2 regions of the Streptomyces sp. NPDC015131 genome follow, and region 1 is predicted to be linked to the other one. Evidence: riboswitches for the same ligand, from Rfam matches in the RefSeq annotation. Region 1 holds a riboswitch; the other holds the start of a gene.
The links. A riboswitch is a leader RNA that binds a small molecule or an ion and turns the genes downstream of it on or off. The one in region 1 is predicted to bind cobalamin.

Region 1 (4,021 bases):
CAGCACGGGCAGCGCGGCGGCCTCGTCCACCGCCGCCAGGTTCGCCAGGGTCTGGCTGGCCACCTGCCCCAGGCTGTCGCCGGTCACCAGCGCCTGGGCGCCGGTGCGGGCGGCCAGCGCGGACGCGGTCCGCACCATCAGCCGGCGCTGGGCCACCACCTGGAGCCGTCCGGCCCCGGCCACGGCGAGCTGCTTCTGCGCCGTGCCGAGAGCCATCACGTACAGCTCGCCGGGCGGCTGGTGGCGGTTGAGCTCCCGGGCCAGGGCGTACGCCTTGTAGACCGACGACGGGTTGGTGTACGGGGCGCCGTTGAAGTGCACGAAGTCGCACGCCAGCCCCCGCCGCATGGCCCGGTGGGCGGCGACCGGGGAGTCGTACCCCCCGGAGAGCAGGACCAGGGCCCGGCCGCTGGCCCCCACGGGCAGCCCGCTCAGGCCGGGCAGCCGCTCCCAGGACAGATAGGTCTCCTTGCGGTCGATCTCCACGCTCAGGGTCACGTCCGGCGAGGTGAGGTCGACGTGGAGGCCCGGCACCGCCCCGAGGACGTGACTGCCCAGGTGCGCCTCCATCCGGGAGGAGGTCAGCGGGAAGCGCTTGTCCCGCCGCCGCACCCGTACCGCGAAGCCGCGCACCCGGCGCCCGGCGGCCACCTCGCCCAGCACGTCCGCCGCCGCGGCGCTGATGCCCTCCAGGGTGCTGGGCACCCGCACGGCGGGTTCGACCGTGTTGAACCCGGGGACCCGGCGCGCCCGCTCCACCAGGGCGTCCCGGGGGACCTGACCGCCCAGCACGGTGACGTTCTGGGCGGTCTTGATCCAGGTGGAGCCGCCGACGCCGCGCAGCGCCACGCGCAGGTTGTCGTGCAGCCGCTCGGTGAACCGGTGGCGGTTGCGCCCCTTGAGGAAGACCTCACCGTGCTTGAGCAGCACGCACGGGCCGTAGGCCGCCGCGGGCGCGGCGTCCTCCGGTTCCCGGGGGGCGGGTATGGGGTGGTTCTCGTGTCCGTGCATCCGTCCGTCTTCCTCAGAAGTCCCAGTCGTCGTCGGAGGTGTCCTCCGCCTTGCCCATGACGTACGACGACCCGGAGCCGGAGAAGAAGTCGTGGTTCTCGTCGGCGCCCGGCGACAGCGCCGCCAGGATCTCCGGGTTGACCTCCGTCCCCGCTGCGCCGAAGCGGGCCGGGTAGCCGAGGTTCATCAGCGCCTTGTCGGCGTTGTAGCGGACGAAGACCGCCACGTCGTCCATCAGCCCGAGCGGCTCGTACAGCTCGCCCGAGTAGCGCAGTTCCAGCTCGTACAGCTCCTCCAGCAGCTCGTACGTGAAGGCCCGCATCTCCTCCTGCCCGGCGGGAGTCCGCCCCTCCAGGCCGCGCTGGTACGTGTAGCCGGAGTAGTAGCCGTGCACCGCCTTGTCGCGCAGGATCAGCCGGACCATGTCGGCGGTGTTGGTGAGCAGCGCGTGCGTGGAGAAGTGCAGCGGCAGGTAGAAGCCCGCGTACAGCAGCAGCGACGACAGCAGCGTGGAGGCGACCTTCCGCTTCAGCGGGTCGTCGCCGTAGCCATAGGTCGGCGTGATCAGCACATACGGCTCGGACACCCGCGGCATGCCGTCGCGGCGCGGGTGCAGGGGGATGCGTGTGGCCGGCAGGCCCAGCCTGTCCACGAAGCGCCTGGTGTTCTCCGAGACGCTGGAGAAATACACAAGACCGCTCATCGGTCCGCCGCCTCCTCTCGCTCGTTCCCGTCCGGCTCCGGGGACCGGAGGAGGGCACGGCGGCACGTGGGGCGGAGAGCGGACGGCGGCGCGCGAAGGCACGCCGGAGCCGGGTCCGTACGACGGCCACGCGGCCCTCCCTCGGGGCCTCGAAGCGCGTACGCCGGACGTCGGCGCACGCACCGGTGGCAGGTCTTCGGACTCGCGGGCACATCGCCTGACGACGTCAGGCCACCTACTGGCCGTCGCTTCCCGGGCCCCCGCACGGGGCCCAGTGCGTATGACGGCGGTCGTTCCCGCTCACCGCTGCGGGGCAGTCCCGGATTCGCACCGGGTTCCCTCTTGCCTCGCCGGGCACCGCAGTGCCCGGCGAACCACCAGCGGCTCCAACACTACATCTGGAACCGACTGGTGGCGCGCACCCCAGATGTTGTGTCTCGCAAGAAAGTTAGGTATACCTAAGTGGGGCGCCGACCCCGGTCGTGTCAGTGCGCCAGCGCCCTGAGCGCGTCGTCCGCCGTGGGGTGGAAGGTGAAGACCTGGTCCAGGCCGACCGTGTGGAAGACCCGGGTCAGGTCGGGGCTGAGCCCCGCGAGCGCCAGCGGGCAGCCGGCCGCCTCCGTGCGGTGGTAGGCGCCGACCAGCACCGTGATGCCGGTGGAGTCGCAGTACGTCAGGCCCGACAGGTCCAGCACCAGGGCCCCGTCGGGCGCGAGCGGCACCGACGTCAGCTCCCGGCTGAGCCGGGGCGCGGTGTGGTGGTCCAGCTCGCCGGTCACCTTCAGCAGGATCCGGCCGGCCCCGTGCGGCTGCTGGTCGACGGTCAGGATGGGTTCGGTCACCGGTTCTCCAGGTGGGTCATGCGGGTGTCGCCGATGGTCATACGGGTGTCGCGGGTACGGACAGGACGAGCAGCGCGGTGTCGTCACCGACTCCGCGGCCCAGGTCGCCGAGGAGGCCGTTCACAGTGTGCAGGAGCGCGTCGGCGGTCGGCGCGCCCAGGGCCGCCAGGTGCCGGACCAGCCCGTCCTGCCCCAGCAGGCCGCCCCCCGGGGTTCGGGCCTCGACCAGCCCGTCGGTGTAGAGCAGCAGCGCGTCACCGGGTCTCAGGCGCGTCGTCGTCCGGACGAACCGGGGCGCCGGGAGCATGCCGATGAGCTGCCCGCCGAGGGTGGAGACCGGCTCCACCGTCCCGTCGGCGCGGTGCGCGAGCGCGGGCGGGTGACCGCCGCCGGCCAGGGTGACGGCGAAGGACCCGCCGGCCTCCGGTTCGAGCACCCCGAACAGGGCCGTGCAGTAGCGCGGCGTGCTGCCCTGCTCCTCGCCCTTGAGCACCGCGTCCAGGTTGGCCAGGGCGTTGCACGGGTCGGGGTCGTAGATCGCGGCGGCCCGCAGGGTGTAGCGGGTCAGGGAGGTGAGCGCGGCGGCGTCGGCGCCCTTGCCGCACACGTCGCCGATGAAGAACGCCCAGCGCCCGTCGTCCAGCGGGAACAGGTCGTAGAAGTCCCCGCCGACCTCGTCCGCCGACGCCGGGTGGTACGCGGCCGTCGCGCACAGGCCCGGCACGGTCGGCAGGACGGGCGGCAGCAGGGTGCGCTGGAGGGTGCGCGCCAGCCGCTCGGCGTCGGTGCGCCGGGCCCGCTCGGCGGCGACGGTGCGCAGCGCGGACAGCCGCAGCTCCAGCTCCTCCATCACCAGGGCCGCCAGGTCCCGCAGGCTGCCGAGCTGGTCGTCCGTGGGGTGGCGCGGCCGGGTGTCCATGACATGGACGGTGCCGAGGCGGTGGCCGTCTGCGGTGGTGACCGGCGCGGCGGCGTAGAAGCGGATGCCCGGGCCGCCGGTGACCAGCGGGTGCCCGGCGGTGCGCGGATCGGCGCGGGCGTCGGTCACGACGTACGGATCGGGGCCGAGGACGGCGGAGGCCGACAGCCCCGGGACGCGGAGCGTCTCGGCGGAGCCGGCCGGGCCGTGCGCGGCCCTGACCCTGATCCGGTCGGCCTCCACGAACGCCACCCCGGCCATCGGCGCGTCGAAGATCCGCGCCGCCAGCGAGGCGATCCGGGAGAAGGTGTGGTCCGAGGACGGGTCGTCGAGGGGGTACCGCCGCAGCGCGGTGACGCGGCCCTCCTCGTCGAGCGGCTCGCCCTCGCCATCGCATGGCGAACTCGCGCCGTCGCGTGGCGAGCTGTCGCCGTCGTGTGGCGAGCTCTCGCCGCCGGGCGGCGAAGCGAGCACCGGTACCGGTGAAGTAGAGGTCATCGTCCCGCCCCCTGCGCGCGTCTCGTGCTCTCACCATGCCGAGTGCTG
Region 2 (4,021 bases), on a different contig from region 1:
GCGGGTCTTCAGACCGCAGTCCGGGTTGACCCAGAGCCGCTCGGCCGGGATGGCCTCCAGACCCGTCCGCAGCAGGGCGGCGGCCTCGTCGGCGCTCGGGACGCGCGGCGAGTGGATGTCGTACACACCCGGGCCCGCCTCGCGCGGGTAGCCGTGGGCGGCCAGCTCACGCGCGACCTGCATGTGCGAGCGGGCGGCCTCCAGACTGATCACATCGGCGTCGAGGTCGTCGATGGCCTGGACGATGTCGCCGAACTCCGCGTAGCACATGTGCGTGTGGATCTGCGTGTCCGGACGCACCCCGCTGGTGCTGAGCCGGAACGACTCGGTCGCCCAGGCGAGGTACTCGGCGTGGTCGGCCTTCCGCAGCGGCAGCGTCTCGCGCAGCGCCGGCTCGTCCACCTGGATCACCGAGGTCCCGGCCGCCTCCAGGTCGTTCACCTCGTCGCGCAGCGCCAGCGCCACCTGCCGGGCGGTCTCGCCCAGCGGCTGGTCGTCCCGGACGAACGACCACGCCAGCATGGTCACCGGACCGGTCAGCATGCCCTTCACCGGGCGGCTGGTCAGCGACTGGGCGTACGTCGTCCAGCGCACCGTCATCGGCTCGGGGCGGGAGATGTCACCGGCCAGGACCGGCGGGCGGACATAACGCGTGCCGTACGACTGCACCCAGCCGTGCTGCGTGGCGAGATAGCCGGTCAGCTGCTCGGCGAAGTACTGCACCATGTCGTTGCGCTCGGGCTCGCCGTGCACCAGGACGTCCAGACCGGTCTTCTCCTGGAAGGAGATCACCTCCTGGATCTCGGCCTTGATGCGCTCCTCGTAGCCGGCCGTGTCGATCCGCCCGGAGCGCAGGTCGGCGCGGGCCGTGCGCAGCTCGCCGGTCTGCGGGAACGAACCGATGGTCGTGCTGGGCAGCAGCGGCAGACCGAGGTGGGCGCGCTGGGCGAGGGCCCGCTCGGAGTACGGCTGCGAGCGGCGGGCGTCGGCGTCCGTGACGGCGCCGGTACGGGCGCGGACGGCGGCGTCACGGGTGATGGGGGAGTTGGCGCGGGACGCCAGGTCGGCGCGGTTCGCGGCCAGTTCGGCGGCGATCGCGTCCGTGCCCTGGGCCAGGCCCCTGGCGAGGGTGACGATCTCGGCCGTCTTCTGCCGGGCGAAAGCGAGCCAGCGCTGGATCTGCGGGTCGATGTCGCGCTCCAGGGCCGCGTCGATCGGCACATGGAGCAGCGAGCAGGAGGCGGCCACGTCCACCCGGCCGGCGAGCCCCAGCAGGGTGCCGAGGGTGGCCAGCGACTTCTCCAGGTCGTTGATCCAGATGTTGCGGCCGTTGACCACACCGGCCACCAGGCGCTTGCCGGGCAGGCCGCCGACGGCGGCGAGCGCGTCCAGGTTGGCCGCGGCGGCACCGGTGAAGTCCAGGGCCAGACCGTCGACCGGCGCCTTGGCCAGCACCGGGAGGGCGTCGCCCAGCCGGTCGAAGTAGGAGGCGACCAGCAGCTTCGGCCGGTCGGCGAGCCCGCCCAGCTCGCGGTAGGCCCGCTCGGCGGCGTTCAGCTCGGCCGGGGTGCGGTCCTGGACGAGCGCGGGCTCGTCCAGCTGCACCCACTCGGCGCCGGCCGCCCGCAGGTCGGCGAGGACCTCGGCGTACACCGGCAGCAGCCGGTCCAGCAGGGTGAGCGGGTCGAAGTCCGCGGCCACGCCGGGCGCGGGCTTGGCGAGGAGGAGGTAGGTGACCGGGCCGACGAGGACGGGCCGGGCGGCGAGGTCCAGCGCCAGCGCCTCCTTCAGCTCCGCGACCTGCTTGGTGGAGTCCGCCGTGAACACCGTGTCCGGACCCAGCTCGGGCACCAGGTAGTGGTAGTTGGTGTCGAACCACTTGGTCATCTCCAGCGGCGCCACGTCCTGGGTGCCGCGCGCCATGGCGAAGTAGCCGTCCAGGGCGTCGGCGGCGACGGCCGCGCGGTGGCGCTCGGGGATCGCCCCGACCATCACCGTGGTGTCGAGCACGTGGTCGTAGTACGAGAAGTCGCCGGTGGGCACTTCCTGGACGCCGGCGCCGGCCAGCTCGCGCCAGTTGGACCGGCGCAGACCGGCGGCCGTGGCACGGAGGTCACCGGCGGTGACGCGGCCCTTCCAGTAGCCCTCGATGGCCTTCTTCAGTTCCCTGTTCGGGCCCTGGCGGGGGTAGCCGTAGACGGTCGCGCGTGCTGCCGCGGCTGCGGACTCGGTGGTCACGGAGATCTCCTTCGCGAGATGAATCCCTGAGGTCCCGGAGACGGACGGGGGCGCGAAGAAGCGACGGCCCGGGCGGGTACGGCCTCGCGCGACAAGCGCGGCCCTCCGCCTGGTGCATACGCCGACCCGCCCTCGAGGTCACCGGGAGCCGCGCGCGACGGTTCGCACGCGGACAGCGGGCAGGTCTTCGGACTCGCGGGCGCGTCCCGGACTTCGAGACACCTACTGGCCGTCGCTTCCCAGGCCCGGCACTCCGGGCCCAGTGCGTATGACGGCGGTCGTTCCCACTCACCGCTGCGGGGCAGTCCCGGATTCCCACCGGGTTCCCTCTTACGACGCGTCCCGTCTGGCGGACGGGGCGAACCAGCTGCGTCGGTCAGCCTACGGGCTGAGACCTCGGCCCGGAGTGGAGCGTCCATCATGCGGATGGTGAGATGAGACACCCGGGCAGGTCAGGGCCGGGAAACGGGGGAGGGGCGGGGCGCGCCGCGGCACGCTTCCCGCCCCTCCCGTCAGGGCCTCACCCGGGGTCCTACTCGTAGAGGTAGAACCCCCGGCCGGTCTTCCGGCCCAGCAGCCCCGCCTCCACCATCCGCTGGAGCAGCGGCGGCGGGGCGTACAGCGGCTCCTTGAACTCCTCGTACAGCGACCGCGCGATCGAGGCGACCGTGTCCAGGCCGATCAGGTCGGCCAGCCGCAGCGGTCCCATCGGGTGCGCGCAGCCCAGCTCCATGCCCGCGTCCACGTCCGCCGGGGAGGCGAAGCCCGACTCCGTCATCCGGACGGCCGACAGCAGATAGGGGACGAGCAGCGCGTTGACCACGAAACCGGCCCGGTCCTGCGACCGGATCGCGGTCTTGCCGAGCGTACGGGTGGCGAACTCCTCGGTGGCGGCGACCGTCTCGGGCGCCGTGTGCAGCGAGGTCACCACCTCCACCAGCGGAAGCACCGGCACCGGGTTGAAGAAGTGCAGTCCGATCACCCGGTCGGCGCGGCTCGTGGCCATGCCCAGCCGCATCACCGGGATCGAGGAGGTGTTGGTCGCCAGGATCGCGTCGGGACTCTCGACGATCTTGTCGAGGGCCGCGAAGACCTCGGTCTTGGCGGCGGGGTTCTCCACCACCGCCTCGACCACCAGCTGCCGGTCGGCCAGGTCCTCCAGGCTGCCGCTGAACACCATCCGGGCCAGCGCCGCCCGCGCCTGCGCCTCCTCCAGCTTGCCCCGCCGGACCGCCCGGTCCAGCGAGGAGGCGACCCGCTCCCGCGCGGTACGGGCCGCCACGGCGTCCACCTCGCACAGCACGGTGTCCAGGCCGGCCCGGGCGCAGACCTCCGCGATGCCCGCGCCCATCTGCCCGCCGCCGACCACCCCGACCCTGCGGATGCCGCCGCCCGGGAGGCCGTCGCTCACGAGCCGTCCTCCGCGCGCCGCACCAGGTGGCGGGTGTACGCGTCCGGGGTGAAGAACAGCGGCAGCTCGGCCGCCAGGGCCGTCCGCTCGAACAGCTCCCGCACCTCGATCACCGGCGACCGGGGCGACTCGGTGGCCAGCGCCGCGACCTCGTCGTCCAGCAGCCTCAGCACCGTCTCCCGGTCGATCACCCGGTGGCGCAGCCACTGCCAGATCTGCACCCGGGCGATCTCCGCCGTGGCGGCGTCCTCCATCAGCCCGTACAGCGCCACGGCTCCCTGGCCGCGCAGCCAGGCGTCGAAGTACCGCAGGGTGATGGCGATGTTGGAGCGCACCCCCTCGGTGGTGGGCGGGCCGCTGACGCGGCGCACC

Region 2: it holds a riboswitch for cobalamin, as region 1 does, so the genes downstream of both, metE (5-methyltetrahydropteroyltriglutamate--homocysteine S-methyltransferase) here and ACF08D_RS04650 (ribonucleotide-diphosphate reductase subunit beta) in region 1, are expected to answer to the same signal.

Annotation. Positions count from the first base shown of each region.
Region 1 covers NZ_JBIBVB010000001.1:1,110,028-1,114,048, forward strand. Annotated here, with positions in the region: gene thiI (tRNA uracil 4-sulfurtransferase ThiI) at 1-1,011, opposite strand, end outside; gene ACF08D_RS04650 (ribonucleotide-diphosphate reductase subunit beta) at 1,025-1,714, opposite strand; cobalamin riboswitch at 1,884-2,108, opposite strand; gene ACF08D_RS04655 (STAS domain-containing protein) at 2,200-2,556, opposite strand; gene ACF08D_RS04660 (PP2C family protein-serine/threonine phosphatase) at 2,594-3,973, opposite strand.
Region 2 covers NZ_JBIBVB010000004.1:429,684-433,704, reverse strand. Annotated here, with positions in the region: gene metE (5-methyltetrahydropteroyltriglutamate--homocysteine S-methyltransferase) at 1-2,238, opposite strand, end outside; cobalamin riboswitch at 2,399-2,621, opposite strand; gene ACF08D_RS17865 (3-hydroxybutyryl-CoA dehydrogenase) at 2,771-3,649, opposite strand; gene aceB (malate synthase A) at 3,646-4,021, opposite strand, start outside.